3 regions of the Streptomyces sp. NPDC059816 genome follow, and region 1 is predicted to be linked to each of the others. Evidence: riboswitches for the same ligand, from Rfam matches in the RefSeq annotation. Region 1 holds a riboswitch; each other region holds the start of a gene.

What was found. Region 1 has a riboswitch for cobalamin ahead of ACFV88_RS31200 (prenyltransferase/squalene oxidase repeat-containing protein). Riboswitches for the same ligand answer to the same signal wherever they lie in the genome.
Region 2: linked by a shared signal. The riboswitch ahead of ACFV88_RS02735 (cobalamin biosynthesis protein) and the one ahead of ACFV88_RS31200 (prenyltransferase/squalene oxidase repeat-containing protein) in region 1 are both predicted to bind cobalamin.
Region 3: linked by a shared signal. The riboswitch ahead of ACFV88_RS26925 ((2Fe-2S) ferredoxin domain-containing protein) and the one ahead of ACFV88_RS31200 (prenyltransferase/squalene oxidase repeat-containing protein) in region 1 are both predicted to bind cobalamin.

The regions. Positions count from the first base shown of each region.
Region 1 is NZ_JBHWIQ010000032.1:16,162-26,486, forward strand. Features, by position in the region: gene ACFV88_RS31185 (ABC transporter ATP-binding protein) at 1-84, opposite strand, end outside; gene ACFV88_RS31190 (energy-coupling factor transporter transmembrane component T) at 81-1,265, opposite strand; gene ACFV88_RS31195 (hypothetical protein) at 1,274-2,245, opposite strand; gene ACFV88_RS31200 (prenyltransferase/squalene oxidase repeat-containing protein) at 2,242-5,043, opposite strand; cobalamin riboswitch at 5,158-5,286, opposite strand; cobalamin riboswitch at 5,354-5,493, shown strand; gene ACFV88_RS31205 (hypothetical protein) at 5,602-7,014, shown strand; gene ACFV88_RS31210 (ArsR/SmtB family transcription factor) at 7,146-7,496, shown strand; gene ACFV88_RS31215 (MFS transporter) at 7,606-8,961, shown strand; gene ACFV88_RS31220 (LacI family DNA-binding transcriptional regulator) at 8,972-9,952, opposite strand; gene ACFV88_RS31225 (DUF1989 domain-containing protein) at 10,150-10,325, shown strand, end outside.
Region 2 is NZ_JBHWIQ010000002.1:22,735-33,059, forward strand. Features, by position in the region: gene ACFV88_RS02720 (alpha/beta hydrolase family protein) at 1-1,010, opposite strand, end outside; gene ACFV88_RS02725 (anion permease) at 1,404-2,660, shown strand; gene ACFV88_RS02730 (hypothetical protein) at 2,670-2,906, shown strand; cobalamin riboswitch at 3,088-3,214, shown strand; gene ACFV88_RS02735 (cobalamin biosynthesis protein) at 3,359-4,336, shown strand; gene ACFV88_RS02740 (cobyric acid synthase) at 4,336-5,877, shown strand; gene ACFV88_RS02745 (putative cobaltochelatase) at 6,068-8,191, shown strand; gene cobO (cob(I)yrinic acid a,c-diamide adenosyltransferase) at 8,191-8,817, shown strand; gene ACFV88_RS02755 (cobyrinate a,c-diamide synthase) at 8,837-10,261, shown strand; gene ACFV88_RS02760 (ZIP family metal transporter) at 10,312-10,325, opposite strand, start outside.
Region 3 is NZ_JBHWIQ010000023.1:78,731-89,055, forward strand. Features, by position in the region: gene ACFV88_RS26890 (ArsR/SmtB family transcription factor) at 1-488, opposite strand, end outside; gene ACFV88_RS26895 (TetR/AcrR family transcriptional regulator) at 644-1,213, opposite strand; gene ACFV88_RS26900 (ABC transporter ATP-binding protein) at 1,304-3,184, shown strand; gene ACFV88_RS26905 ((2Fe-2S)-binding protein) at 3,244-3,954, opposite strand; gene ACFV88_RS26910 (ABC transporter ATP-binding protein) at 4,008-4,856, opposite strand; gene ACFV88_RS26915 (FecCD family ABC transporter permease) at 4,853-5,857, opposite strand; gene ACFV88_RS26920 (ABC transporter substrate-binding protein) at 5,968-6,948, opposite strand; gene ACFV88_RS26925 ((2Fe-2S) ferredoxin domain-containing protein) at 7,008-7,397, opposite strand; cobalamin riboswitch at 7,458-7,585, opposite strand; gene ACFV88_RS26930 (sigma-70 family RNA polymerase sigma factor) at 7,747-8,382, opposite strand; gene ACFV88_RS26935 (hypothetical protein) at 8,444-9,100, opposite strand; gene ACFV88_RS26940 (ferric reductase-like transmembrane domain-containing protein) at 9,292-10,320, shown strand.

The DNA of each region.
Region 1 (10,325 bases):
CTCCTCCACCGTCAGGTTGACCTCGCGCAGTACGGGGTCGGCCCGGTCCTCGTACTGGACGCTGACCTGGTCGAAGGTGATCACGTGACCGCCTCGGTGCGCTGGGGAGGGACGGACGCCCGGGCGGGAGCCCGGGGCGGTGGCGAGAGGAAGCCGGCGGCGCCGGCGAGCAGGATCGCCGCGGTCGGCACCAGCGGCAGGGTGGGCCAACTCAGCGGGTAGATGGACGGGTTGAGGTCGGCGGCGTGGAAGCCGGTGTTGCTGAAGAGGACGACCGCCGACACCACCCCGCAGCCGGCGACCGCCCACTCCGCGAACCGCCACGGGTCCGGGCGGTAGGTGGTCCGGGTGACCCTGCGCCCGCCCAGGCGCAGTCCCGCGACGCACAGGAGCGCGCTCGCCACCATCGTGGGCGTGCCGAGGAGTCGGGGTGCGGTGGCGTCGAGGAGACCGTACGCCCCGGCGCACAGACCGCACATGCCGGTGAGCATCAGCGCCCCGGTGATCCGCCGGGTGGCACGGGTGGCCGTACCGGCCCTGCCGTAGCCGCGCGAGTCCATGGCGGCGGCGAGCCGCAGGGAGCGTTCCAGCGCGTCTTCGAGCACGGGGACCACGATGCCGCGCAGGGAGCCGAGGCCCTTGGTGCGCCCGGCGCGGAGCCGCCGGGCCCGGTGGACCCGCTGCACGCTCTGCACGAGTTGCGGGGCGACGCTGAGCGAGACGGTGACGGCGACCCCGAGTTCGTACAGTGCGCCGGGCAGCACGCGCAGGGCGCGCTTGGGGTTGGCGAGGGTGTTGGCCGCCCCGATGCAGCACAGCATGCAGGCGAGTCGTAGTCCGTCGGTGGCCGCGGAGAGCAGGGCTTCCAAGGAGACGGGACCGCCGATCTCGATTCCGGCGTACCAGTCGGGGGTCGGGACGCGGGGCAGGGCGAACAGGAAGTGGTCGTGCGGGGTGATCCCGGTGGCGAACACCGCGCGGAAGACCACCCTGATCGCCACGACGACCAGCGCGAGGTACAGGTAGTAGACGAAACCGCGGGCCCAGGGCGCCTCGGTACGGCGCGCGGTGACCACGTATCCGAGCACCGCCAGGACGAGGAACAACAACAGGGGGTTGTTGGTGCGGCTGACGGCGGTGGCGAGGGCGAGCGCCCAGATCCACCAGCCCACCGGGTGCAGGGCACGCGGCAGCCGACGTCCACCCGGGTCCGCCCGGGGCGCGGGCGCGGACGGACGCGCCAGGGGGGAAGGGGAGGGAGCCACCGGGGCGCCTACTCCGTGCGGTTGCGGCGTTTGGCCGCGAACACGGCCGCACCGACGAGGAGGAGGACCAGTCCGCCGGCGGCTGCGGCGGGGGCGAACGAGCCGGAGTCATGGGCGGCGTCCGCAGCCGGGGCCGCCTCGACCACCTGCGCGGGGCTCGGCCCGGCGCCCGCCCGGGCCGGCGCCGAGGAAGCGGACGGCGAGGGTGACGGCGACGTCGGGGGAGCGTTCGGGGAGGTGCGCGGGGGCGCGGACGCTGAGGGCTTGGCCGAGCGGGTCGGGGAGGGGGCCGCCCTGGTCGGCGGGGGAGTGGTGCGGGACGGCGGCGCGGCGGGACGGGTCCGGGTCGGAGTGGGGCCGGTGTCGGTGCCGGGCGGCAGTGGGTCCGCCGTGCGCGTGGGCGGCGTCCTGGCGGGCTTGCCGCCCCCGGTCGGCTCGGTGTTGCGGGCCCGCAACTGATCGGGGGTGACGGTCGGACGGCCCCTGGTGCCCTCGATGTTGGTGCCGCCGAAGATCCAGAGGTCGACGCTGCCCGGCTTCGGCCGGTAGAGCATGGCCCCGAGCTGGCTGTACTCCCAGGTGTTCTCCCCGGGGTCCGCGTGCCAGTACGACCAGTAGGCGGAGGCGGGCGGGGTCAGTACGCAGTCGTCCTGGTCCGGCGGCGGGAACTGCTTCCCGCCGCGATGGCCGCTGTATCCGATCCGGCAGATGAACGCCGGACCGTCGTGGCCCGTTCCGGTGGTGCGCCAGCCGCCCTGGTTGAGCAGTTCGTACCCGGTCGTCGGGGTGGTGCCGCAGGAGCGGTACAACGGGCCGCCCCACCTGCTGAAGTCGACGGCCAGCACCACGCCGGAGGAGGTGGTGCACCGTCCCATCGGCTGGGAAGCCGCGGACGCGGGACCCGTGGTGCCCCACAGGAGGGCGCATGCCGTGCCCAGGGCTGCGGCGGTCCGCGCCACGCGTGCGGCGATCCTGGTCACGACTGTCCCCCTCGTAGGGCCCTGCTGCGGTGGCGGACCGCGGCGGTCACCGCGCAGCCCGCCAGGACGAGCGTTGCGGCGCCGGCGGCGAGCACCGCGACCCCGCCTCCGGTGGAGGCCAACCCGCCTTGGGCGCCGCCCCCCGAAGCGCCGGCACCACGGTCGCCGGCGCCCGCGGCGCCCTCGCCCCCGGTACCCGCAGGGCTTGGGCCCGCGTCGCCCGGAGTGACGATCGCCGGTGTGGACGCCGACGCGGAGGGCGTGGGCGTGGGGTCGGGGTCGGGCTGCGGTCGGGTACCGGTCAGATCGCGGGTCAGCACGCCGAAGGAGATGCCGGTGGAGCCGCCGACGGCCTGGGTCGAGGCCCGCAGGTCAGAGCCCCGCTGGCCGTCCTCGGCAACGTTGAACCCGCCGTCGGGGTTCTGCTGCGCGGCCAGGAACTTCCGGGCCCCGGCGATCTGCCGCTCGTACTCCGGGGTGTCCAGGGACAGGCCCTGCACCGCGAGGGCGGCGGAGTTGACCGAATTCCCGGCGGCGCCGGGGAAGCCGCCGTCGTCGAGTTGTTTCGTCGAGATCCAGCGGAGCGCCCGCTCGACGGCCGCATCGGCCTCGTCGTCCCCGACGAGGTCCAGGGCCATCGCGGCGATGGCGGTGGAGTCCACATCGGAGTCCCCGGTCGCCGGCACCAGGCTGGGGAAGGCGCCGGAGGCGTGCTGAAGGTTCTTCAGATAGGCGACGGGGTCGGACGCCGCGCCCTCCTCCCCGGCCCGGATCTGCGCCATCACCGCGAGCGCGTGGGCGAAGACGGACGGGGCGTAGCGGTACGCGCCCTTCGCCGCGCAGCTGCGGTCCGGCGCGGTACTGGGGCCCCGGCAGACGGCCGTCGCCAGCGCCGCGATCAGGTCCTGTCCACCGAAGTCGCGCGGGTCGCGGCCGACGGCCTGGGCGAGGACGGCGGTCTTGCCGAGGGAACCGCCTCCGGCGTACCGGGTACCCACCTTGGTCCAGTCGTGGACGGTGCGCCCCTCGCCGTCCTCGCCCCCCTGGTCGAGGAAGTCGACGATGCCGCGCAACGCGTCGTCGTCGTGGCCGGTCGCGGCGAGTGCGTAGGCGCCGTCGATGGTGAGTCCGAAGTCCGCCCGCGTCGACCCGGCGCCGATGTCGTAGTAGCGGCCCCGCCGCAGTCGGGCCGCGTCGGTGAGGTACGCGACGCCCTTCTTCAGGTCCGGGCCCCGGCCGTTCCCCGAGGCGGGCGGTGAGGCGGGCGGTGAAGCCGGGGGAGTGGTGCCGGGGGGCTGCGGACGATCGGGCTTCTTCGTGGTCAGCGAGGCCAGGCTGGTGTCCGCCCCCGCCAGGACGGCCACCCCGGTCGCGTAGAACACCGAGTCCGCCGCGCCCTCCTCGAAACCGAAGCCCCCGTCGGTGAGTTGCTGCCCGGACAGCCAGGACACGGCGGCGTCGGCGCGCACCTTCTCGCCGAGGACCCGTAGGGCCTGGGCGGCGTAGCCGGTGCCGATCACGCTGCCCGTGGTGCCACCGGTGTAGCCGGGGAACGCGCCGTTGCTCAGCTGGGCCTTCCGCAGGTGGTCGCGGGCCTTCGCCACCACCGCCCGGTGACCGCCCGCCTGGTGCAGGGCCAGCACGGCGAGGCCGGTGGCGAGGGGGTCGGCCTCGCAGTTCTCACCGGGGCCGATCAGGACACTGGTGAAACTGCCGTCCCGGCACTGGAGTCGGGTGAGCCGGGTCACCGTCGCGGCCGGGGGCCGCACGCCGCCCCTCAGGAGGGCGAGCACCCCCAGGGCCTGCCCGTCGGTGTAGGAGGCGTTGCGGAAGTCGCCCTCGGCGGTGCAGCCGGCTTGCCCGCCGGCAGGACAGACGTGGTGCACCAGATCGCCGACGAGGTCGTGTCCGCCGAAGTCGCGCGGGTTGTTCTCGGTGACGGCGGCGAGCAGGGCGAGCCGGGCGGCGGCCGTGGCGTCCGGTGCCCCGTCCCTTCCCGCGGCGTACGCGTAGGCGTCGGTGTGGGCGCGGAGGAAGGCGGTCACCTTGTTCAGCGCCCGGCTCTTGCCCCGGGTGGCCAGTGCGTACGCGGCCTCCGTGGTCAGGAAGTAGTTGGGGGTGTCGGCGCCCTCGTCCACCACCCTTTCACCGTCGGTCAGTTCGGCCCGGACCCAGGCGGTGGCCTTCGCGAGGTCCACTTCGGCGGGCGGTACGTTCGGCTCCTCGGGCCCTGGACCCGGTGTGCCGCCGCCCGCCCGCACCTCGTCGGGGGTGAACGTCGGGCGGCCGGTGGTGCCGCCGACGTCGGTGCCGCCGAAGACCCAGGCGTCCACGTCACCGGCCTTCGGCTTGCGGTCCATCGCCCCGTACTGGCTGTACTTCCAGTCCTCTTCGTCGGGGGAGGCGACCCAGTACGACCAGTACGCGGTGGCCTGCGGGGTGAGGACGCAGTCCTCGGTGGCGGGAGTCGGGTACGGGGTGCCGGAGTGGAACGAGCCGTGGCCGATGCGGCAGATGAACGCATCGCCGTCGTGGCCGGTGCCGGCCGTGCTGAAGCCCGCCTCGTGCAGCAGCTCGTAACCGGTGGTGGGCGTGGTGTCGCAGCCCCGCTCGACCGTGCCGCCGAAGGGGCCGAAGTCCACCGCGACGACGGCTCCCCTGCTGGCGGTGCACCGGTCGATCGGGTCGGCGAGCACCGGGGCGGCGGTGACGAGCACGGCACTGGTTCCGCCGAACAGGAGCACGGCCGACAGCAGGGCGGCCAGCCCTGCGAACCGTCTCCCCTTGTCCCTGTCCACCCGAGCTCCCCCGTGTCATCCGGGCGGCCAGACGTGGCTGAAGGGCCCGCAGTGACACCAGGGCGTCACCGACGTGCCGGTCGACCACGCCGTAGTCCGCGACGGCGCTTCTCGCTGAGATCTGGCGCTCCAGGCAGTCCGGCTCGCCCGGTGTCACCGGGCCCACGGTTGCGGGTCAGCGCCGGATTTCGACCGGCTTCCCCTGAAGTGCAGTGCGTATCAGCCGGATTGGAACATGCGGCCCGAGACACCGTCAAGGAGGCATGAACTACCCGCTGACAGCGCACGGTTGCTCAAGCGCCCCATCTGGTGCGCTGGTGATCCCTCGGGTAGCGTCCAGGGCTGCCACATGGGGGAATCCGGTGCGAAACCGGGGCTGACGCGCAGCGGTGTGGGGCGGCACGGTGCCGTACCCGAGCCCGAATGCCCATGCGGTGACGTCACATTCGAAGCCGTACCACGCGAGGGGACGACGGCCCTAACCCGCCAGCGCCGCCACGGTGTCCCCGCGGCGCGGTGCGCCCGGCCGGTGTCCCCTGTCCACCACAGGAGCAGGCCATGTCCCGTCCCCCGACCACCCGGCGCCTCGCGCTGGCCGTTCCCGCCGCCCTCGGGGCCTTCGCCCTGACCGTCCTCCCCGCGGCGGCGACCTCGACGCCCGCCCAGATCGCCACCTCCAAGACCAACGGCGTCGCCTACCTCAAGTCGCTCCAGGCCGCGGACGGTTCCTACGCGGGCACCGGGCTGTCCAACGAATGGGCCTTCAGCGCCTTCGCCGCGGCCGGGACCGCGGTCGTCGACGTGGCACCCGGCGGTGACACGACGAAGAACGCCCGCACCGTCTACCGCAATCTGCTCTCCACGGCCGGCTGGCCGTCCGCCACCCCGGTCGTCACCGACTACGAGCGCGCCACCCTCAACGCCTACGCGGCGGGCATCGACCCGGCCCGGGTGTCCGCCTCCCGGAACCTGATCGCCGACGTCTACGGCTACTGGCAGAACGCCGAGGCCGGCTACTTCGGCCCCTCGGCCACCTACAACGGCACCGTCTTCGCCGGGCTGGCCCTGGCCGGGGCCAAGACGCAGACCGGGGTGCGGCGCGTCCCCCAGGCGCTCCTCGACAAGGTCGTCACCCGTATCCGCGCCAACCAGCACCACGACGGAGGGTGGGACTTCCAGAAGGCCGAGGGCAACCCGACCCGCCTCAGCGCCCCCGGCGACGTCGACATGACCGGCGCTTCGATGGCCGCGCTCTGCGCCGCGGGAGTTCCGAACACGGACGCGGACGTCGTCCAGGCGAAGGCGTTCCTGAAGAGCAAACTGGTCGCGGCCAACGGCGCGTTCAACGCCCTGTACGGAGTCAACACCAACTCCAACGGATGGGCCGTCGCCGGGCTCAACGCCTGCGGCATCAACCCACAGACCGGCGACTTCCTCACCACCCTGGGCAAGACCCCGGTGGACTTCCTGATAGCCCAGCAGTACAACCCCGGTGGCGGTTTCAAGTACAAGTCCACCGACACCGCCCCTTCCGCCTACGCCTCCATCGACGCCCTCCGTGCCGTCGCGGGCGGCGGCTTCACCGCCGCCCCGCCCACCCCGGTCACCGCGGGGGCCCCGAAGTGGGTGGCCGCGAGCGCCTTCACCCCCGGTACGGCCACCGAACTCGCCCTCACCGTCGATGACGGAACGGGCAACCTGAAGGTGTGCGCCGTCGCCTTCACCGCCACGGCCGCCACGACCACCCTCGGGGACGTACTGGACGCCGCCGCCACCTCGGCGACCCCGTCGGGCTGTGTGACCGGGGTGACCCCGTCGTCGGGCACCGGCACGATCACCACCCTCAACGGCAAGGCCAACAGCGGTTCCCAGACCTGGAAGGTCAGTGTGGACGGCTCCGCCTTCGCCGCCGCCTCCCGCGGCAGGACGATCGGTGTCGGGGACACCATCGCCCTGCGCTGGGGAGCCTGACCCCGAACCGGTGCGGGCCCGTCACCTCCACGGGCCCGCACCACCGGACCGCCTCACGGCGCCACCCCTGGGAACAGCGATCCGTACGCACGGATGCACTGATCGGGCGCGCCCCGCCCTACGATGGGCGCATGAGCAAGGGCACGCACCCAGCAGGTGCACACCATGCGCAGCAGTCGGCCGAGCGACTCGACGTCGCCGCGTCCGTCCTCGCCCTGCTCGCGGACCGGACCCGGCTGGCACTGTTGGAGCGGCTCGGCCGCGGCGAAGCCGATGTCACCACGCTGACCCAGGCGTGCGGGGCCGCCCGGCCTTCCGTCAGCCAGCACCTGGCCAAACTCCGACTGGCCGGTCTGGTCACCGCCCGCAAGGACGGCCGTCGCGTCGTGTACGCCCTGCGCCACGGGCATCTGCGCCGGCTGGTGGACGAGGCCCTGAACGTCGCCGACCACCAGATCGGTGCGCTGCCGCCCCACGACTGACCACCACCCGCGTCGCCTACGGAGCGCCTTTCACCAATAGGTGCATAGGTGCGCACCCATTGGCTACGATGAGCTGGTCGCACCCACCCGCCGAACGGGACGGGACCTCATGCTGTCCGTGCTGCGCAACCGCACCTACCGCCGTCTGTTCACCGCACAGGTCGTCGCCCTGGTCGGCACGGGGCTCGCCACCGTCGCACTGGCCCTGCTCGCGTACGACTTCGCCGGGGACCGGGCGTCGACCGTGCTCGGGACGGCGCTCGCGATCAAGATGATCGCCTACGTCACGATCGCCCCCGTCGTCGGCGCACTCGCCCACCGGGTACCCCGCCGCGCCCTGCTGGTCTCCACGGACCTCACCCGGGCCGGGGTCGCCCTGAGCCTGCCGTTCGTCTCGGCCCTCTGGCAGGTGTACGTCCTGGTCTTCCTCCTCCAAGCGGCGTCGGCCGCCTTCACCCCGACCTTCCAGGCCACCATCCCCGAGGTACTGCCCGACGAGCGCGACTACACCCGGGCCCTGTCGATGTCCCGCCTCGCCTACGACGGGGAGAGCCTGTTCAGTCCGGTGCTCGCGGCGGCGCTGCTCACCCTCATCCCCTACGACTGGCTGTTCGCCACGACCGCTGCGGGCTTCGTGGCCTCCGCGGTCCTCGTCGTCTCGGCCGCCCTCCCCACACCGAAACCCGTCGAACGCGGGGGCTCCGCCGCCAAGGCGACCTCCGGCACCCGACTCTTTTGGGCCACGCCCCGACTGCGGGCCCTGATCGCGCTCGACCTCGCGGTCGCCGCCGCCGGATCCGTCGTCCTCGTCCACACCGTCGTCCTGGTCCGGGACCACCTCCAGCGCCCCGCCACCGCCGTCCCCCTCGCCCTGGGCGCCTACGGCACGGGCTCCGTCCTCGCCGCGCTGCTCCTGCCCCGGCTGCTGCGTCACCGCACCGACCGCACGGTGATGCTGCCGGCCGCCTTCGCCCTCCCGGTCGCTCTGGCCGCCGTCGTGGCCGTCGGCGCCGCGCGGCCGGACGTCTGGTCCTGGCCCCTGCTCCTGGCGGCCTGGACCGCGATCGGCGCGGCCTGCTCCCTCGTCCTGACCCCCGCCGGCCGGTTGATGCGCCGGTCCACCTCCGACGCGGACCTGCCCGCGGCCTTCGCCGCCCAGTTCTCCCTCTCCCACGCGTGCTGGCTGCTGACGTACCCCCTCGCCGGCTGGCTCGGAGCCGCCGCGGGCCTCCCGGTCACCACCACGGTGCTCGCCGTCCTCGCTTTGGGCGCCGCCGGTTGCGCCCTCGTGATCTGGCCCGCCCGGGACCCCTCACGACTGAGGCACGTCCACCCGGACCTCCCCGCCGGCCATCCGCACCTCGTCGACGCCGCCCCCTGTGCCGACGGTTGGCAGCACGACCACCACTACGTCATCGACGGGCACCACCACAGCTGGCCCCGCGGGACCCGGGTCGGGATCTGACGCGTCGGGGTCAGCCCCCCGGTGAGGTGAGGGACGAGGCGCGGATCCGCAAGGCGGGTTCCAGTTCGACGGATCGCACCTCCCGGCCGTTCAGCCGGGCCAGCAACAACTCCGCCGCCGTCCCGCCCATGCGGCGGGGACTGCTGTCCACGCTACTGAGCGGGATCGTCAACTCGCGCGCCGCGTCGATGTCGTTGAAGCCGACGACGGCGATGTCCCGTCCCGGGACCAGCCCGCGGTCGCGCATGGCCCCCATCACCCCGAGCGCGGTGTGGTCGTTGACCGCGAAGACGGCTGTGGGGCGGGGGCTGAGGTCCAGGAGCACATCGGCCGCTCGCCTACCGCTGTCCACATCGAACCCGGACCGGACCACGTAGTCGTCAGGGACGGGCGTGCCGTGCTCCGCCAGCACGGTTCGGCACCCGTGCGCACGACGCGTCGCCGTGCTCGCCCAGGGGAAGCCGCCGGCGATGCCCACCCGGCGATGTCCCCGCGCTGCGAAGTGCGCGCCGACGAGTCGACCGCCTTCCTCGTCAGCGCAGGTCGCCGACACCTGGCCCGGCACGCTGCGGTTCACCAGCACGAACGGGACGGCCGTCTCGGAGAGCGAGGGGTCCGACAGGTGTGCGTCGCCGATGATGACGCCGTCGATCCGTCGGCTCAGCAGGAGGTCGAGCCGGCGCCTTCGTTCCGCCGGATCGTCTCCGGTGCTGGCCACGACGGCCTGGTACCCGCGCGCGGTGAGGTGGTCCTCGACGCCCTCGAAGATCGTAGCCAGCACGACGTCCGAGAGGCGCGGGACCAGCACGGCGATCACCTTGGTCCGCCGGGTGCGCAGGCTGGCCGCGTTGGGATCGGGCCGGTACCCCAACTCGACGGCGATGGCCCGTACCCGGTGCACCACCTCGGCACCGACGCCGGGCACCGGGCCCTCGGGACTGCTCAGCGCTCTACTGACGGTGGAGACGTGCACGCCGGCACGGTGAGCCACCACCTTCATGGTGACCCTCCGCCCGCGGTCGGGTCCGGGAGTGCGGGATGCCGCCATCGTTGGTCCTCATCTCTGCCCTTGACGTACGCAAACGATTGCATAACCTGGGAGTCCGCAATCGATTGCGTGAGGGTTTCCCGATCGGACCGTCGCGTACCCGTGCCGCGCGACGCGCGAGGCCCGTCCCAGGAGATGCCATGACGACGATGACGCTGGCGGCCCGTACGGGAGTGGCGTTCGAGCTCCCGCGCGGCGGAACGCTGCGTGTGGTGAACACTCACGGAAGTCAGGTGGTGGACACCTGGGCCCTGGTCAAGCAGGACCCCCGGCGCGCCCTCTCGACGGCACACACCCGTGCCCTCGCGGGACGCCT
Region 2 (10,325 bases), on a different contig from region 1:
CGGGCGAAGGCCCGGGACAGCGCCCAGGGCGCGACCGCGTCGTCCGGGCCGTGCACCACCAGCGCGGGCACCCGGAGGTCACGGATGTCGGCCCGTTCCCGTACCCGGTGCGGGCGCAGTCCGGTGCGGCCCTGGGCGGCGCGGACGGCCAGCGGCAGCAGGGCGTCCGGCACGTGTCGCGCGGTGGCGAGGGCACGGACGGTGGCCTCCCAGTCGAGCACGGGCGAGTCGAGGACCAGTCCGGCGACGCGGTCGCGCAGCGCGGAGTGGGTGGCGGCGCGCAGTGCCATGGTGGCGCCGGTGGACCAGCCGTGCAGGACGATGCGCTGCGCGCCCTGGCGGACGGCGTGGCGCATCGCGGCGTCCAGGTCGCGCCATTCGGTCTCGCCCAGGTGGCTGAGGCCGTCCGGGGCGCGGGGCGCGCCGCGGTCTCCCCGGTAGGCGAGGCACAGCACGGGGAAGCGGCGGCGGTGCAGGAAGTCCATGACGACCATCGGGTGTTCACGGGTGGTGCCCAGGCCGTGCACCGCGATGACCCAGGTGTCGCGGGCGGAGGGCACCAGCCAGGCGGGCAGCGGGCCCGTCTCGCCGAGGATCTGGACGTCCTCGTGGTCCAGGCCGAGGGCGGTGCGGGGGTCACCGACGTGGACCTGGGGGGTGAGCCGGACCTCGGCGCCCGCGTCCAGGGTGCCGTGGGTGACGCGTTCCAGGCGGCGCACGACCGTGTCGGCGGTGTGGGGGGCGTCCGGGAGGACCGGGCCCACCACCGCGTGGACGCCGTGGCCGGTGAGGCCGTAGGTGCCGGGGCGCAGGCTGGAGAGGTCCCGGGTGAGGGTGACCCGGTCGGCGGTGACCGTGTGGACGGTGAGCCGGGGGTCGGTGGGCAGCGGGTGGCCGGGACGGGGTCTGAGGGCGGCGTTGCTGGCGAAGCGGCCCGCGGCCAGGGCCAGCAGGGCGGTGGTCGCTGTGGTGGCGGTGGCGGCCGCGGCCGCCACTCGGGCTGTACGCACGTCTCCCAGTGTCGGGGTGGGCGGGGCCCGCGGCCAGCGGGGACGCGCCGCGGCGGGGGGTGCGGGCGGGGTGTGATCGTCGGGTGGGAGGGTGGGGTGATGTTCCTTACTTATTTGGGGCAAAGCGGATCGTCGGGTCGCCGGGTGGAGTGAGGGTCGTACAGTCGGATGAGGTGGTGAACCGACCCCCCGGCAGAGTGCGGCAACCGCTTGCGCCGGGAGCCCCGGAGCCCACCGTTCCGGCCTCGCGGCACCGCCCGATCATCCGGTCCCCCCATGCGGAATAGCCTTGCTCCAGATTGAGACACCGCGATGCCCGCCTCAGTTCATCTTCCGTTCACTCAGGTTGCCTACGTTCCAACCGCCACTGTCGTCCAACAGAAGCCTGGGTAAATGGAAAACATCACGCTCCTCCTCGGAATCGTGATCGTCACCGCTCTCGTGTTCGATTTCACGAACGGTTTCCACGACACAGCCAACGCGATGGCGACGACCATCTCGACAGGCGCAATGAAGCCCAAGACGGCGGTGGCCATGTCCGCCGTGCTCAATCTGGTCGGAGCCTTCCTTTCGGTCGAGGTCGCCAAGACGATCTCGGGCGGCATGATCAACGAAGACGGCATACAGCCAGAGGTGATCTTCGCGGCGCTCGTCGGCGCCATCCTCTGGAACCTGTTCACGTGGCTCCTGGGCCTGCCGTCCAGCTCTTCGCACGCCCTGTTCGGTGGCCTCATCGGTGCCGCCGTCATGTCGGCCGGCTGGGACTCGGTGAACGGCTCGACCGTCGTCACCAAGGTCCTGATCCCCGCCGTCGCCGCTCCGCTGGTGGCCGGTCTGGCCGCGATGCTCGCGACCCGCCTGACCTACAAGATCGGCAAGAAGGCCGACGACAAGTCGACCTCCAAGGGCTACCGCATCGGGCAGATCTCCTCGGCCGGACTCGTCTCCCTCGCGCACGGCACCAACGACGCGCAGAAGACCATGGGCATCATCACCCTGGCGCTGGTCACCGGTGGTGCCCTGGCTCCCGGGTCGAACCCGCCGGTCTGGGTCATCGCCTCCGCCGGTATCGCCATCGCGCTCGGCACCTACCTCGGCGGCTGGCGCATCATCCGCACGATGGGCCGCGGTCTCACCGACCTCCAGCCCCCGCAGGGCTTCGCCGCCCAGACCAGTGCCGCGACGGTCATCCTGGCCTCCTCGCACCTGGGCTTCTCGCTCTCCACCACGCAGTCCTGCTCCGGTGCCGTGATGGGCGCGGGCCTCGGCCGCAAGGGCGGGGTCGTCCGCTGGTCGACCGCCACCCGGATGTTCGTCGCCTGGGGTCTGACCCTGCCGGCCGCCGGTGTGGTCGGTGCGCTCGCGGAACTGCTCACCAAGCAGGGCCCCTGGGGCATCGCCGTCACGGGCGCGCTGCTCGTCGCCGGGTCGACCGCGATCTGGCTGATCTCCCGCCGGGAGGTCATCGACCACACCAACGTCAACGACGTCGACGAGCCCGCGGGCGTCGTCACCACCGCCATCGCCGCGGTGACCCCGCCGCCGGCCGGTCCGGTCGCCGACGCCACCGCCCTGGGTGACCTCACGGCCACCCTCCCGGCGAAGCAGGACCCCTCGACGGAGTCCGCGCCGCGGACCGCCAAGGTGTAAGGAACCTCCATGAATATCGACTGGGCAGCACTCGCCTCCGTGTTCGGCGTCAGCCTCGTGGTCACGGTGGCTCTCGTGGGTCTCTTCACCCTCGGCATCGTCGGACTCTCCAAGCGGGAGGCGGCGCTCGCCGCGGAGGGCGGTCCCAAGGGCGGATCGGCGGCCGTCGCCGCCACCGGCGCCTACGCCTGCTTCGCCCTGTGCGTGGCCGCCGTCACGTACGGCATCTACCTGATCGTCGCCTGATCACCCCCTGATCCACCGGACCCGCACGGGTCCTGACGGTCCGGCCGGTCACCGCTCCCCCGCGGTGACCGGCCGGACCGTTCGCATGTGGGTCTTCACACACTGCCCCGCCGCAGGTCAGCGCGCGGTTGACGGGTGTTCTCGGGGCGTGGTGGACTTCCCGAGCCATTACGGCGGCAGCAGAGGAAGCCGGTGCGAATCCGGCGCGGTCCCGCCACTGTCACCGGGGAGCGCTCCCCCACACCGGACGTCACAGCCCCAGCGGCTGGAAGACCGGGGGAAGCGCCGATCCGGGAGCCAGGAGACTCTCGCCGACGTATCCGTCGACCCAGGGCGCGGACCCTGAGTGAGGACCACCACGATGCCGGGGCGCCCGTCTCCCGGTCCCGTACGCCACGGCGCGGGACCCCTCCACCCTTCGAAGGTCCTCCGGGGCACGGCGGACTGAGCCGATGCGGGCCGGGCGAACCTTCGCGTACGGCGCCACCGCCGGACTGATCGGCGACCTGTTGTTCGGTGACCCCCGACGGGGCCACCCGGTCGCTGCCTTCGGTCGTGCCGCGGGCGCCGTCGAACACGTGCTGTGGCGCGACCACCGCGGCTGGGGCGCACTGCACACCGCGCTGTGCGCCGGGGGCGTGACGGCAGCTGCCGCGCTGGCCGCCCGCGCGGCCGACCGCTCCCCCGCCGCGTCCGTCGCGCTGACCGCCGCCGCCACCTGGACGGTGCTCGGCGGGACCAGTCTGGGCCGGGAGGCCCGGGCGATCGGCGCCGCGCTCGCCGCGGGCGAGGTGGCGGCGGCCCGCGCACGGCTGCCGCACCTGTGCGGGCGCGACCCGCGGTCCCTGGACGCCGACGGGATCGCCCGCGCGGTGGTCGAGTCGGTCGCCGAGAACACCTCCGACGCCGTGGTCGGCGCGCTGGTGTGGGGGGCCGTCGGCGGGGTGCCCGGACTCGTCGCCTTCCGGGCCGTCAACACCCTGGACGCCATGGTCGGCCACAAGTCGCCGCGCCACCGCCGCTTCGGCTGGGCCTCGGCGCGGCTCGACGACGTCATGGGCTGGCCCGGGGCCCGACTCACCGGTGCCCTCGCGGTACTGGCCGGCGGCGCCCCCGCGGCCTCGGCCCGGGCCTGGCGCGCCGATGCGGGACGCCATCCGAGCCCCAACGCGGGCGTCGCCGAAAGCGCGTTCGCCGGCGCCCTCGGCGTCCGGCTCGGGGGCACCCTGTCCTACGGCGGGCGGATCGAACACCGACCGGTGCTGAACGGCGCCGGACGGGCCGTCGCGCTCGGGGACGTCGAACGGGCGGTACGGCTGTCGCGGCGGGTGGGCTGGCTGACGTTGGCCGTGTGCGCGGCGGGGCGCGGGCTGCTCACGGCCCGCCGCGTCCGGCGCACCGGTACGGGCACCGGACGGGAGCGGGGATGATGCGGGGCGGACTGCTGGTCGCGGGGACGACGTCCGACGCGGGCAAGAGCGTGGTGACCGCCGGGATCTGCCGGTGGCTGGCGCGCCAGGGCGTGAAGGTCGCGCCGTTCAAGGGACAGAACATGTCCCTCAACTCCTTCGTCACCCGGGACGGCGCCGAGATCGGCCGGGCCCAGGCCATGCAGGCCCAGGCCGCCGGGGTGGAGCCCAGCGCGTTGATGAACCCGGTGCTGCTGAAGCCGGGGGGCGACCGCACCAGTCAGGTCGTGCTGAAGGGGCGCCCGGTCGGCGAGATGAGCGCCCGCGGCTTCTTCGGCGCGCGCGGCGGGCCGACCGAGGGCGAGCCGGTGCCCGGGGGGCGCGAGGCGCTGCTAGGCACCGTCGTGGAGTGTCTGGAGGAACTGCGGGCCACCCACGACGTGGTGGTCTGCGAGGGTGCTGGCAGCCCCGCCGAGATCAATCTGCGGCGCACGGACATCGTCAACATGGGGATCGCCCGGGCGGCGAGGCTGCCGGTGCTCGTCGTCGGCGACATCGACCGCGGCGGGGTGTTCGCCTCGTTCTTCGGCACCACCGCGCTGCTGGCCCCCGAGGACCAGGAACTCGTCGCCGGCTACCTGGTGAACAAGTTCCGCGGCGACGTCTCGCTGCTGGAGCCGGGGCTCGACATGCTCCGCAGCCTCACCGGCCGCCCCACCTACGGGGTGCTGCCCTTCCAGCACGGGCTGGGCATCGACGAGGAGGACGGCCTGCGGGTGTCGCTGCGGGGCACCGTCCGCGAGTCCTCGGCCGCTGCTCCGGTCGGCGCGGAGGTCCTGCGGATCGCGGTGTGCGCGGTGCCGTTGATGTCCAACTTCACCGACGTGGACGCGCTCGCCGCCGAACCGGGCGTCGTGGTGCGCTTCGTCGACCGGCCCGAGGAAGCGGCGGACGCCGACCTCGTGATCGTCCCCGGCACCCGGGGGACGGTGGCCGCACTGCGCTGGCTACGGGAGCGGGGGCTCGCCGAGGTGCTGCTGCGGCGGGCCGCCGAGGGCCGGCCCGTGCTCGGGATCTGCGGCGGGTTCCAGGTGATGGGCGAACGCATCGAGGACGAGGTCGAGTCCCGCACCGGCACCGTGGACGGGCTGGGACTGCTGCCGGTACGGATCCGGTTCGCCCGCGAGAAGACCCTCGCCCGGCCGTCGGGCACGGCGCTCGGCGAGCGGGTCGACGGCTACGAGATCCACCACGGCGTCGCCGACGTACGGGGCGGGGAACCCTTCCTCGACGGCTGCCGGGTGGGCTCCGTGTGGGGCACCCACTGGCACGGTTCGCTGGAGTCGGACGGCTTCCGGCGGGCCTTCCTGCGGGAGGTCGCCGCGCGCGCCGGCCGCCGCTTCGTCCCCGCGGCGGACACCTCGTTCGCCGCGCTGCGCGAGGAGCAACTCGACCGCCTCGCCGATCTGATCGAACACCACACGGACACCGACGCACTGCGCGACCTCATCGTCTCGGGCCCGCCGCCCGGCCTGCCCTTCGTTCCGCCGGGCGCCCCGTGAGGCGCCCGGCCGGCGGACCGGCCACGGCGGCCCGCGGACGCGGGGCGCCCGGCGCAGGAGCACACCGAGCCCACGGGGCGACGGACACCGAAGCGGGGACGCGGGCCGACGCCCATGCACCCGGGACACCGTCCGCGCCCCGCGGGAACCCGATCGACCCCATCGACCCCATCGACAGGGAGGGCCACGGGTGACCACCCCGTATCCATTCACCGCCATCGTCGGCCAGGACGACCTCCGGCTCGCACTGCTGCTGAACGCGGTGTCACCCGCGGTCGGCGGCGTCCTGGTGCGCGGCGAGAAGGGCACCGCCAAGAGCACCGCGGTCCGCGCCCTGGCCTCGCTGCTGCCCGAGGTGGCGACGGTCACCGGCTGCCGCTTCTCGTGCGCGCCGCACGCCCCCGACCCGGGCTGCCCGGACGGCCCCCACGAGCCGGGCCCCGCCACCGACCGGCCCGCCCGCATGGTGGAACTCCCGGTCGGCGCGTCCGAGGACCGGCTGGTGGGCGCCCTGGACATCGAACGGGCCCTCGCCGACGGGGTGAAGGCGTTCGAGCCGGGGCTGCTGGCCGACGCCCACCGCGGCATCCTCTACGTGGACGAGGTCAACCTCCTCCACGACCACCTGGTGGACCTGCTGCTGGACGCCGCCGCGATGGGCGCCTCGTACGTCGAGCGCGAGGGCGTGTCGGTACGGCACGCGGCACGGTTCCTGCTGGTCGGGACGATGAACCCGGAAGAGGGCGAGCTGCGCCCCCAGTTGTTGGACCGGTTCGGTCTGACCGTGGAGGTGACCGCGTCCCGGGAACCGGAGCAGCGGGTGGCGGTCGTCAAGCGGCGGCTCGCCTACGACGACGCGCCCGGGGCCTTCGCCGAGCGCTGGGCGGGGGACGAGTCCGCGCTGCGCGAGCGGATCGTCACGGCCCGCGCCCTGCTGCCCGAGGTGCGGCTCGGGGACGGCGCGCTGTTGCGGATCGCGGCGGCGTGCGCGGCCTTCGAGGTCGACGGGATGCGCGCGGACATCGTGATGGCGCGCACCGCGACGGCACTGGCCGCCTGGGCGGGCCGCCGGGACGTGCGCGCCGAGGACGTCCGGCAGGCGGCGCTGCTCGCGCTCCCGCACCGCAGGCGCCGCAACCCCTTCGACGCGCCCGGTCTGGACGAGGACAAGCTCGACGAGGTGCTGGACGGGTTCGGACCGGACGAACCCGAACCGGAGCCGGAGCCGGAACCCCACGCAGCGCAGGACGGCGCCCCCGACGAGGAGGAGCCGGAACCCGACCCGGACGGCCCCGAAGGTCCCGACGACGGCGGACCCGGGGGCGGCCCCGGTGCGCCGCCCCCGCCCCGGGACGCCCCGGACGATACGGCGGCACCCGACTCGGCGGGGACCGACCCGGGCGACGCGCCCCGACCCACCGAGGCACCGGACGCCCCCGCCGGACAGCCGGTGGGCGTGGCCCCCGAGCAGCCCGCGGCGGCGGCCTCGGAAGCCTTCCGCACCCGGACGCTGACCGTGCCCGGCCTCGGTGAGGGCGCCGCAGGTCGGCGTTCCCGGGCCCGCACCGAACACGGCAGGACCACGGGGGACCGCCGGCCTCGGGGCGCCCTGACGAAGCTGCACCTCTCGGCGACCGTCCGGGCCGCCGCCCCGCACCAGCGGGCGCGCGGCCGGTCGGGTCCGGGCCTGCTGGTGCGCCGCGACGACCTGCGCCAGGCGACCCGGGAGGGTCGGGAGGGCAACCTCGTGCTGTTCGCGGTGGACGCGTCCGGTTCGATGGCGGCCCGGCGGCGGATGAGCGCCGTCAAGGGTGCGGTGCTGTCGCTGCTGCTCGACGCCTACCAGCGGCGGGACAAGGTGGGGTTGGTGACCTTCCGGGGCGCGGACGCCGCGCTCGCGCTGCCGCCGACCTCGTCGGTGGACACCGCGGCGACCCGGCTCGCCTCCTTGGCGACCGGTGGTCGCACCCCGCTGGCGGCGGGGCTGTTGCGGGCCCGTGAGGTGCTGCAGGTGGAGCGGCTGCGGGACCCGGCGCGACGGGCGCTGCTGGTGGTCGTCACGGACGGCCGGGCGACCGGGGGCGTGGAGCCGGTGCGCCGGGCCTCGCGCGCGGCGGGACTGCTGGCGGCCGACCGGGTCGCCTCGGTGGTCGTGGACTGCGAGTCGGGTCCGGTGCGGCTGGGGCTCGCCGGACGGTTGGCCGCCGACCTCGGCGGCACCCCGGTGACGTTGGAGGAGCTGCGGGCCGATGCGCTCGCGGGGCTGGTCAAGGACGTACGGGGCGCCGCGGGCGCCCGGGGAAGGGTCGCGTAATGCCACAGGGACAGCCGTCCGTCGTCCCGAAGGACGGACTCACCACGCGTCAGCGCCGCAACCGGCCGCTGGTGATGGTGCACACGGGCATCGGCAAGGGCAAGTCGACGGCGGCGTTCGGGATGGCGCTGCGCGCCTGGAACCAGGGCTGGCCGATCGGGGTGTTCCAGTTCGTCAAGTCGGCGAAGTGGAAGGTCGGCGAGGAGAACGCGCTCCGGGTGCTGGGCGCGAGCGGCGAGGGCGGCACCGTCGACTGGCACAAGATGGGCGAGGGCTGGTCGTGGATCCAGCGGGCGCCCGTCGCCGAGGCGGAGGGCGTCGACTCCAACCAGGTCAACGCGGAGAAGGCCCGGGAGGGCTGGGAGCAGATCAAGCGCGACCTCGCGGCCGAGACCTACCGGCTCTACGTGCTGGATGAGTTCGCGTACCCGCTGCACTGGGGCTGGATCGACGTGGCCGAGGTGGTGTCGGTGCTGCGGGACCGGCCCGGCAACCAGCACGTGGTGATCACCGGACGCAACGCCCCGCCCGCGTTGGTGGAGTTCGCGGACCTGGTGACGGACATGTCGAAGGTGAAGCACCCGATGGACGCGGGTCAGAAGGGTCAGCGGGGCATCGAATGGTGACGCGAACGGTGACCCGCACGTGATCGACGTACCGAGGCTGGTCGTCGCCGCGCCCGCGTCGGGCACCGGCAAGACCACCGTGACCACGGGCCTGATGGCGGCGTTCGCGCAGCGCGGGCTGCGGGTGTCGCCGCACAAGGTCGGGCCCGACTACATCGACCCCGGGTACCACGCCCTCGCCACCGGTCGCCCGGGCCGCAACCTCGACGCGTACATGTGTGGAACCGACCTGGTGGGGCCGCTGTTCGCGCACGGTGCGCAGGGCTGCGACCTCGCCGTGGTCGAGGGGGTGATGGGTCTGTACGACGGGGCGTCGGGGCAAGGCGAGCTGGCGTCGACGGCACAGGTCTCCAAGCTGCTGCGGGCGCCGGTCGTGCTGGTGGTGGACGCGTCCTCGCAGTCCCGTTCGGTGGCCGCGCTGGTGCACGGCTTCGCGTCCTTCGACCCGCAGGTGCGGATCGGTGGCGTGATCCTCAACAAGGTCGGCTCCGACCGGCACGAGGAACTGCTGAGGGACGCCCTGGAGGAGGCGGGCATGCCGGTGCTCGGCGCGCTGCGGCGGGCCGAGGGGGTGACCACCCCGTCCCGGCACCTGGGTCTGGTGCCCGTCGCGGAGCGGCACCGGGACGCGACCGCGGCGGTGGCGGCCATGGCCGAGACGGTGCGCCGGGGGTGTGACCTGGACGCGCTGTGGGCGCTCGCCCGGACCGCTCCCCCCGTGGACGCGACCCCCTGGGACCCCGCCGGCGCGGTGCCCGTGCGCCCGGTGGACGGCGCCCGGCCGGTGATCGCGGTGGCGGGCGGCCCGGCGTTCTCGTTCCTGTACGCGGAGCACCCCGAACTGCTGACCGCGGCGGGCGCGGAGGTCGCCGTCTTCGACCCGTTGCGCGACGAGCGACTGCCCGAGGGCACGACGGGCCTGGTGATCGGCGGCGGCTTCCCCGAGGTGTACGTGGGCGAACTGGCCGCGAACGAGCCGCTGCGGGCGGCGGTCGCCGCACTGGCTGCGTCGGGCGCCCCGCTGGCCGCCGAGTGCGCGGGCCTGCTGTACCTGGCCCGGTCGCTGGACGGGGAGCCGATGTGCGCGGTGGTGCCCGGGGACGCGCACATGTCGGGACGGCTCACCCTCGGGTACCGGGACGCGGTCGCCGTGTCCGACAGTCCGCTGGCGGCGGCGGGCACCCGGATGCGGGGCCACGAGTTCCACCGGACGGTACTGGAGCCGGGTGCCGGCGCCACGCCCGCGTGGGGGCTGCGCGGGCCGCAGCCCCGGGTCGAGGGCTTCGTCATCGGCGGGGTGCACGCGAGCTATCTGCACACCCACTGGGCCGCCGGACCGGGCGTGGCCGCACGGTTCGTGGAGCACGCCGACCGGTTCCGGGCGGCGGGGCCGACGGGCGCCGGGGCGGTGCCGCAGGGGCGGGCGCGGTCGTGCGCGGGCTGAACGCCTGCGGCCCCCGAACAGCGGGGGCGGGCGCGGGTTCGGGTGCGGTTCTAGTGCACGGCCG
Region 3 (10,325 bases), on a different contig from region 1:
TCGAAGGCCCGCCACAGTTCGGTCACGGACTCGGGGGTCAGCCGGGGGAGCAGGTCGGTGATCCCGGAGGGTTCGCGCCACTCCTCCCCGAGCCGGCCCGCCTCCATGTCCTCCTCGTGCCGGGTCAGCGAGCTGGCGAGGTGCTCCAGCTGGCGCCGGCGCAGCGCGCTGACGGCGGCGCGGCCCCCGGGGGAGGCACCCATGGCGGAGTTGCTCCAGGAGGTGACCGCATGGACCGCGCGCCACCGGCGTTCCCGCCCGTCCCGGTGCTCGGCCTCGGTGACGAAGGCGTACCTCGCCAGGACCCGGAGGTGATAGCTGGTGGACGCGGAGGACTCCCCGGTGCGGACGGCCAACTCGCTCGCGGTGGCGGGCCCGTACTGGCGCAGCAGGCCGAGCAGACGCGTCCGCAAGGGGTGGGTCAGGGCCTTGAGGGCGGCGGCGTCCGTATCGGGGTCCAGGACGCGGTGGTGCTCTTGACTGGTCACTCATCGACCATAGGACGCTCCCGACAGTTTCCCAAAGTATTTTTGCAGAATTTCTTTGGGAGAATCTCGACGCCCGAGCCGCACGGGGCGTTGGACTCCGCGCGGGTGTCGCGTTCGACGGGAGCGATCGGGTGTGGGCCCCCCTTCCGCCGGGGCTACTCGGCGCGGACCGCCTTGGTGAGCGTGGTCAGGCAGGCGGTCAGGGAGTCGTGCTTGGTGGCGCCGTGGTCGCGGACGTAGGTCCAGGCCGTGTACAGGGTCGCCCACAGCAGCTGCTCGATCCAGGCGTCGGTGAGCCGGTCGTCCAGGGCCTCCTCCGCCCGGCCGCGCGCCAGGAGTGCGCACAGGGCCACGTCCGTCGCCGACTCCGGGTCCCCGTCCTGTTCGTCCTCCCAGCCCGGGCTCACCAGCATCACGATGTCCCCGAGGTCGAACAGTTCGTGGACGAAGCGGCGCAGGGCGTCCAGGGGAGGCCCCTCGTCGGTCCGTGCCTGCCGGGCGGCCTCGTCGATCCGCTCGGACGCGTACGCGGAGAGCGCGGCGAGCAGGGCGGCGCGGTCCGCGAAGTAGCGCTGGAGCGTGCTGCGGGCCACTTGGGCGGCGTCGGCCACCTGGCTCAACGGTGCGGAGTGGTCCTCGCTGAGGACCGTGACGGCGGCGTCGAGGATCGCACGGCGGGTTCGTGACCGGGTGCGGGACTCCTCCGGAGGCATCTGTTTCAGCACGGGCCCAGTGTATCGGTGTGGGTAATCAGTTGCCGGATATCGATACTCCATGCTCTTATCTGGGGCATGGATGACCGATTTAATGAACCGGTGGCCGCCTCGACCACCTCCCCGACCACGGAAGGACCGTCGCCCGACCCGGCAGTCCCGAAGGGCGGCGGCTTCGCCCGGCTACGGATTCTGGGGAGCTTCGCCCGCCCGCACCGCCGGCGCCTCGCCCTCGGGCTGCTCCTCGCGCTCCTGGGCTCGGCGATGGAACTCGCCACCCCGATGACCACCAAACTGGTGCTCGACTCGCTGGGCGGCGACATCCGACTCGCCTGGCCGATCACCGTGCTGCTCGGCCTCCTCGTCCTGGGCGCGGTCGTGGGGCTGTGGCAGACGATCCTGCTCGGCACCGTCGCCGAACGGATCGTGCTGGACGCCCGCGAGTCCGTCGTGCGCCGCTACTTCCGTGCCGCCCTGCTCCCGCTCAGCGCGCGCCCCACCGGGGAACTCACCACCCGCGTCACCTCCGACACCGTGCTGCTGCGCGAGGCCGCCTCCTCCAGCATCGTCGGCCTGATCAACGGCGGGGTGCTCATGGTCGGCACCCTCGTGCTGATGGGCGTGCTCGACCTGGTGCTGCTCTCGGTCACGGTCGGTGCCGTCGTCCTGATCGCCGCCGTCTTCCTGCTGCTGATGCCGAAGATCGCCACCGAACAGGAGAAGGCACAGGCAGCCCTCGGCAGCATGGGCGGGGCGCTCGAAGGCGCGCTGCGCGCCCTGCGGACCGTCAAGGCGGCCCGCGCCGAGGACCGCGTCGCCGAACGCATCGTCGGCCACGCCCGGACGGCCACCGCGCACGGCGTCAACTCCGTGCGGCGCGAGGCGGTCGCCTGGTCCGTCGCCTACGGAGGCATCCAACTCGCGCTGATCGGCATCCTCGGCTTCGGCGCCTGGCGGGTCTCCCACGGGAGCCTGGAGGTCTCCAGCCTGATCGCCTTCCTCCTCTACACCTTCGGACTCATGGGACCGGTCACCGAACTCTCCGGCCACGTGACCGCGCTCCAGTCGGGCATCGCCGCCGCCGCGCGCATCCGCGAGGTCGAGGACGTCCCCCTTGAAGGCCAGGCGGAGCAGGTGCCCGACACGCGCGGCCCGGGCGCCACGGCCGGCGCTGCGGTCCCCGTGCGGCCGGAGGGGGACGGCGAGCGCCCGCTGATCGAACTCCGCGGGATCACCGCCCGCTACGCGCCCGGCGGGCAACCCGCCGTGCGCGAGGTGGACCTCGACATCCCGGCCCGCGGCCACACCGCGATCGTCGGCCCCTCCGGCGCCGGCAAGACGACGCTGTTCTCGTTGCTGCTGCGCTTCGTCCACCCCGAGCACGGCCGAATCCGGCTCGACGGCACCGACTACGCCGACCTGTTGGTGGCCGACATCCGCCGACGCTTCGCCTACGTGGAGCAGGACACCCCGCTCGTCCCCGGTTCGGTGCGCGACAACATGCTGCTCGCCCACCCGGACGCCACCGAGGACGAGTTGTACCGCGCCCTGGACGAGGTGCGGCTCGGTGACCACGTCCGCACGCTGCCCGACGGACTCGACACCGAGCTGAGTCCGACCTCGCTCTCCGGTGGCCAGCGCCAACGCGTCGCCCTCGCCCGGGCCCTGCTGCACGCCCCGGACGTCCTGCTCCTGGACGAGGCCACCGCCCAGATCGACGCCCTGACGGAGGCCGCCATCACCGAACACGTCCGCGCCCACGCGGACCGCGCGGCCGTGCTGTCCATAGCCCACCGGCTGTCCACGGTCGTCGGCGCCGACCGGATCGTCGTGATGGAGGAGGGCGGGGTCCGCGCGGTCGGCACCCACCTCGAACTCCTGCACGGCGACCGGCTCTACCGGGACCTCGTCGAGGCGCTGCACATGTCCGGGCCCGCAACCACCGAGCCGTCCGTGGAGTACGCGGGCCGCGCCGGGCAGTGACCCGGTGGGCCGGGCGGTGACCGGGAGCGGCCAGGTCGACGGGCGGCCGACCCGGGAGGTCAGGGCTGCCGCTCCGCCAGACCGCAGTCCCCGCACTTCGCCCCTGCCGGGGCCCGGTAGTACAGACAACAACTGCGCCGCCGGAACGTCAGGTCCGGGCCGGTGACCGAGCCCGTACCGGCGAGGCGGCCCGTGCTCAGCAGCCGGTCCACCAGGGGCTCCAGCCGCCCGCGCGCCCCCGGCCGGGCGGCCAGGACGGCCCGCCCCGCCTCGACCAGCGCGGAGGCGGTGTTCCCGTCCAGGAGCCGGGGGGACACCTTGACGGGGAGCCCGGCGCGCAATGCGTCCAGCCGCCGGGTCACCACCGTGTCGTACAGCTCGTCCACGAGCCGGGGGACCCGGGCCGCGTACCGCCCGGTGGCCCGCGGCAGCCGCAGCGCAGGCCCTTCGTCGGCGCGTTGCAGACGGGACAGGTCGGGCACGACGCCGTGCAGGACCGTGCACGCGAGGAGCGGTGACCACAGCCGGGCGGCCTGGCTGAGCTGGGTGATCGACGCGGCGACCCGCGGCTCCTCGCTGCGGTGGCGGGCCGTGGTCGCCGCGATCAGATCGGGCACGCCGCGCGCGTACGCCTCCCCGAGGGAGTGCCAGCCGGCGTCGGGTCCGCCCACCCGCACCGAGAAGAAGCCGCCGAGTTCCGCCACGTCGCGCAGGGCCGCGGCGACCTCGGCCGGCGGGGCCGTCGCCTCGCCGGGGTCGCCGGGGTCCACGGCGTTCGGGCGCTCGTCCGCCCGGCGGTGCCCGACCGGAGGCGGGGAGCCCGTCACGGGCGGAACGCCCGCGTCGGACCCTCGTCCCCGGTCACCAGGGTGATGTGCGGGACCCCGGTGACCGGATGCCGGTCGACCTCGGCCTCCACCCGGTACACCTCGGACAGCAACTCCCGGGTGAGGACCTCCGCCGGCGGGCCCAGCGCGACGACCCGACCGGCCGCGAGCACGCAGAGCCGGTCGCAGAAGGCGGCGGCGAGGTTCAGGTCGTGCAGGGCGACGACCGTGGTGACGCCGAGTTGCCGCACCAGCCGCAGCACGTCCAGCTGGTGGCGCAGGTCCAGGTGGTTGGTCGGCTCGTCCAGCACCATCGTGCCGGCCTGCTGGGCGAGGGCGCGGGCGATCAGGACGCGCTGCTTCTCCCCGCCGGACAGCCGGTTGAAGGGGGCCTGCGCGAGCGCGTCCACGTCGAGGCGGGCCAGTGCCGAGGCGATGACCGCCCGGTCGTCGGCGTCATCGCCGGCGAAGGCCCGTTTGTGCGGGGTGCGCCCCATCGCCACCACGTCGTACACGGTGAGTTCGAAGTCCCCCGCGCTCTCCTGGAGCACGGCGGCCAGCTGCCTCGCCAGTCGCTTGCCGGGCAGTCGCCACACGTCCTCGCCGTCCAGCAGCACCCGCCCCGAGGTGGGCCGCAGCGTGCGGTACACCGTGCGCAGCAGGGTGGACTTCCCCGCGCCGTTGGGTCCCGCGAGTCCGACCACCTCACCCGGGGCCACCTGGAGGGACACTCCGGTGACCAGCGCCCGGCCGCCCACGGCGACCGTCACGTCCTCGATGTCCAGTGCGCCGGGCGCGGCCGTGCCGGGCAGCCGCGCACCCTCCTTCTCGATCGGCGCCGTCATGACGTCCTCCGTCGCATCAGCCACAGGAAGAAGGGGCCGCCGACCAGTGCGGTGAGAATGCCGACCGGGACCTCCTCGGGGCTCATCAGGGTCCGTGCCGCGAGGTCCGCGGCGATGAGGAACGCCGCCCCCAGCAGCGCGGCGGCGGGCAGGGCCCGGCGGTGGTCGGCGCCCACCAGCAGCCGCACGATGTGCGGCATGATGAGGCCGACGAAGCCGATCTGACCGCTGACCGCGACGATGGTGCCGATCATCAGCGCGACGACGGTGAACATGGCCGCTCGGAAGCGGTGCACGTCGAGCCCGAGCGCGGTCGCCGCCTCCTCGCCGGCCAGCAGCAGGTTCAACGGGCGGCTCACCCCGAGCAGCACCACCGTGCCGGCGAGCACGACCACGGCCGGTATCCACAGCATCGACCACGTGGTCCCGGCGAGCCCGCCGAGCATCCAGCGCAGCGCCGACTGCGTCTTGTGCGGGTCGTTGGAGGTGACGATGAGGAAGCTGGCGAGCGCCGACAGCACCTCGGCGGTGGCGACGCCCGCGAGCACCAGGCGGATGGTGGTCATCCGCCCGCCCGACCGGGCGAGGAAGTACACCGCGATCAGCGCGGCGAGCGCCCCGCAGAACGCCGCCAGCGGCAGGGTCACCAGGCCGAACGCCGTCAGGTTGAACACCAGGACGCTCACCGCACCGACCGAGGCGCCCGAGGAGACCCCGAGCAGCATCGGATCGGCCAGCGGATTGCGGACCAGGGCCTGGAGCGCGGTTCCGGCGACGGCGAGTCCGGCACCGACCACCGCGCACAGCAGGACGCGCGGCAGCCGCACGTCCATGACGATCGTCTCCCGCACCGGGGTCCAGGTCGTCTCGGCGAGTCCGGGGTGCACCCGGTGCAGCAGGATGCTCCAGACCTGACCCGCGGGGACGTTGACCGAGCCGACGGCGATGCCCGCCGTCCCCGCCACCGCCACCAGGGCGGCCAGCAGGACGAGGACCAGCACGTACGGCGGCTTGGCCCGACCCGTCCGAAGCTCCGACGAGTCGGGCGACGGGGCCGGGTCCCGTCGGGTGGTGTGCAGCGCACCGGCCCCGGCCGTCCGGGGCGCGCCGGTCACTGGAAGCGGTCCGGGTGCAGCTGACGCGCGAGGTCCGACACCCCGGTGGGCACCCGGACGCCGAGCACCGTCGAGGACAGCGGCAGCACCGCGAACCGCTTGTTCTTGATCGCCGGGACGTCCTTCAACGCGGGGTGCGCGAGGAGGAACTTCTTCTTGTCGGCGACGGTCTTGTCCCCGTAGTCGTAGATGACGATGGCCTCCGGTGCCCGTTCGGCGACCTGCTCGAACGAGACGTCGCCGAACTGCTTGTCCAGGTCGTCGAACTGGTTCCGGCCGCCCGCCTCCTTGATCATCTCGTTGCCGATGCCGGCACCGCCCGCGGTGAACGCCGTCTTGTCGCCGCTGTCGTAGACGAACACCTCGACCGGGTCGACGCCCTTGAGCTTGCCCTCGACACCGCTCAGCGTCGTGCGGACCTTCTTGACCTCGCGTTCGGCGCGGTCCTTCACCCCGAAGATCTTTCCGATCGAGCGGAGTTCCGTCTCGATCAGGTCCATCGTCACCGGCCCCTTGGGGCACTCCTCCACATTGAGGTAGGAGTTGACGCCCGCCTTGGTCAGCGCGGCGCGGCTGCGGCCCTCCTGCTCGTCGAAGGTGCTCGCGAACCCCGCGTAGGCGAAGTCGGGTTCGGCGGCGAGCAACGCCTCGAAGGACGGGTACTCGTCCGCGAGGACCTTGATGCCCTGGTAGGCGTCCGCGTACTCGGGCAGGATCTTGTCGTCCAAGTAGGCGGTGCCCACCATGGACTTCTCCAGTCCGAGCGCCAACAGCACTTCGGTGGCGTGCTGGTTCAGGGAGACCGCCCGCTGCGGGGGACGCTGGTACGTCGTCTTCACGCCGCAGTTGGTGACGGTGACCGGGAAGCCCTCGGGCGCGGAGGCCGCGCCGTCGGTCTTCTCGTCGGTGCCACCGCCACCGCAACCCGCTATCAGGAAGGCGGCTGCGGCAAGCAGGGCGACGGAGCGTCTGGCCATGGTGTGGTCGGTCCTCTCACCGCGGACGGCACGGCGCCGCCCGCGATCGGTTCGTTGGTTCAGTGCGTCGCGTCGGACTGCGCGGTACGGACCCGCCGCGGCGGGGTGAAGACGTAGAGGTCGAGGACGTCCGGTGGTGCGGCGACCCCCGGGCCGCCGGCGCGGACCCAGGAGACGATGTCCTCGGTGGCGTCGGAGTCGTTGACGAGGCCGAGCCAGACGGGACGTGCCCCGGCGGCGCGTCCGGCGGCCGACGGGCGGACGACGATCACATTGGCCTGATCGCAGACGTCCAGGCAGGCGGCGACCGTCACCGAGGTCGCCTCGCGCAGCCGCGCCACCTGCGCGGAGTGATCGACTCCGATCACCTTCGCGCTGCCGCAGCAGCAGTCCCGGCACACCACGACCCGGCACGGCACCGGATCGTCGGCCAGCGGCCCTTCGGGCATCCCGACTCACGCTCCCCTCTGGGGAGATCCGCCCCAGTTCTGTCGAGGAGGCGACCGCGTGAGTCTCCTGGCTCTCGGGTCACCGCTCGCCCCGCCCTTCCCACCCGCACAGGGGCAGTGGGCCGTTCGGGGTTCGCTCGCCGATCACAGTGGCGGGACCGCACCGGATTCACACCGGTTTCCTCGTTCCGCCGTCGCCTTTCCGCGTCATCATGACAGACCCGGCGCCCGGAACCCATGCCTGGGACGCGGTTGCTGCGCAGGTCACACGCCCGGACCGCGGGAACGGGCCGCGGGAACGGGCCGGTCCCGGTGCGGGCGGTGAGTGCCGCCCGCACCGGGACGGCGGTCAGGCCGCCACGAGGGCGGGGGCCCCGCTCGGTTGCTCCAACCAGCTGGCGGCCAGGTCCCGACGGGCACGTGCCACCCGGGAGCGGATGGTTCCCACGGGGCAGTCGAGGGCCTCCGCGGCCTCCGCGTAGGACAGGCCGAGGAGCCGGGTCAGGGCGAACGCCTGGCGCCGTCCGGGTTCCAGCGAGTCGAGCGCGTCCATGAAGGCCACCGATTCCTCGAAGCCGGGGAGGTGGCGGGGCTGCGCGCGCTCCGCGGCGGTCAGCCAGTCGGCGCTGTCCGCGATCCTGGGCCGTGCGGAGGCCCGGCGCAGCCGGTCCACGACGACCCGGCGGGCGATCGCCAGCAGCCAGGTGCGTGCGCAGGACCGTCCGGCGAATCCGCTGAGGCTGGTCAGTGCGCGCAGAAAGGTTTCCTGGGCCAGATCCTCCGAACCCGGGACATCGGTGGTCAGATGGGCGACGAACCGCCGTACGTCGTCATAGGTGGCGTGGACGAAGAGTTCGGCGGCGCGCTGGTCGCCGAGGCCGGCGGCCAGCGCCCAGGTGGTGATCTCCGCGTCGCGGTGCGCGTGCCGGGCGGCGGCAGCGCCGTTGCGGGTGGATCGTGCGCCTTCTCCAGGTGAATAAGGCATGACAAATCGCCCTTCGCGTCCGGGATTTAACCCGTCAAAGGTGAAATAAGTGGACAAAACCTCAGGACGCGAAAGGAGGGGGTCCTCGTCGAGGGGCCGCGCGCAACAGGGCGAGCGGGGACGGGAGGCGGTCGGACGCACGACGCTCGACCGGGGCGGGAGTCGCCACCGGCAGGACCTGCGCCCCGCACAGGGCGGCCACGGCGAACCGCAGCAGGCCCCCGAGGAACAGCGCCAGCGCCCGGCCGAGTTGGGCGAGCGCGCGCTCCCCCCGCCAGAGCCACCAGCCGCACACCGCACCCGCGAGCACGTGCGCGCTGGCCATGCCCGAGCTGACCGAAGAGAGGTCGAACAGGCCACGCAGGGAACGGAAGAGGGCGAGTGCGGTGCTCCCGGCCAGGCCCGTGCCGTCCGCGGTGGCGGGGCGCGGATGGGCCGTGTGGACCCCGTGTGCCGTGCCGCCCGGGCCGTGGGTCAGACCGAACAGTGCGTGCAGCATGACCTGGGCCCCGGCGCTCGCCCCGATCACCGCGCCCGCGGACCGTTCCCTGCGGGTCAGTCGCCAGGCGAGCAGTGACACCGGGGGAACCGCGACCGCATACCCCTGGAACGAGGGCGAGACCCCCGACGCCAGGGCGTGGCCGAGCCCGGACACCACGACGCACACGGCGACGAGGATCGTCGCGTGCGTGAGGCGGAGTGCGGTTCCGGCTCCCATGAGAGTCATGGTGCCAGTGGGATACGGGTCCCGGGTAAGGGCTTTGACCGGACAGTTGGCGCGATCGCCCCCGTTTGTGGACACCGTGTGTCGTGACCCATGTCACTACCCGCTCCCGGGAACTTTCCGCCCTCCGCATCCGACTACGTGTGCGACCGGCCCCACCCGGTCGTGCACGACCTCATTGACACGTGACAGAAGCGGAGCCCCTCGCCGTGAACCCCACAAACGACCGTGCTGCGCCCGGTTCCGAGTCCTCTCCCGCCGTAGGTGCGCCCCCCGGACCGTCGGGCGTGTCGACGGCGCCGCCCCGCCCCCGGGCGACCCTCCGCGGTGACCTGCGGGCGGGTGTCCTCGACGGCTCCCTCGCCCTCCTCGTCACGGGCGCCGTCTTCGTGCTGCTCTACGTCCGGATCGAGGCCGAGACCTCGTCCACGCTCACCGTGATGCCGTTCATGGCCGACACGGGTGCCTTCTGGATGTACTTCCTCAGCCAGGCGTTCGGCTGGTCCGCGCTGCTGTGGGCCTGGGGCACCGTGGTCCTCGGACTGCTGCTGTCCGGCCCCCGCCCGAGCTGGCTGCCCCTGGCCGGCCCCCGCCTCGAACGGCTCCACCGCACCACGAGCATCAACACCATCGCGCTGATCGCCGCTCATGCACTGCTGTTCGCGGCCGAGTTGGTCCGGCACGACACCGACGCCTGGTACGCCAGCACCGCCACGGCCTTCGTCGAGGCGTTCGTGCCCGGCGGGTACGCCTCGGGAACCGGCCGGATCGCGATTCCCGTCGGTCAGGCCGCGCTCTACCTCGCGATCCCCCTCGGCCTGCTCTTCTACGTCCGCCACCGCATCGGCGCCAGGACCTGGCGGGTCATGCACCGCTTCGTCCTCGTGGTGTACGTCCTCAGCGTCTGGCACACCCTGCTGTACGGCACGAACGTGTGGTACGACGGCTGGTTCCGCACCACCGTGTGGCTGCTCCAACTCCCCGTCGCCGCACTGTTCCTGGCGCGACTGATGCGTCCGGCCCGGCGATCCCAGCGGCTCGCGGCCTCCGGTGGACGGCCGGGGGCCAAGGCCGTCTGGGCGCTGCGTCTGGGCGGGCGGCTGGCCGTGGTCGCCGTCCTGGGCGTGCTCGTGGCCGTGCTGCTCACGGGCCGGGACGGCGGACGCACCGAGCCGCCCGCCGACACCACGTCCAGCCACACCGAACACGGCTGATCCCG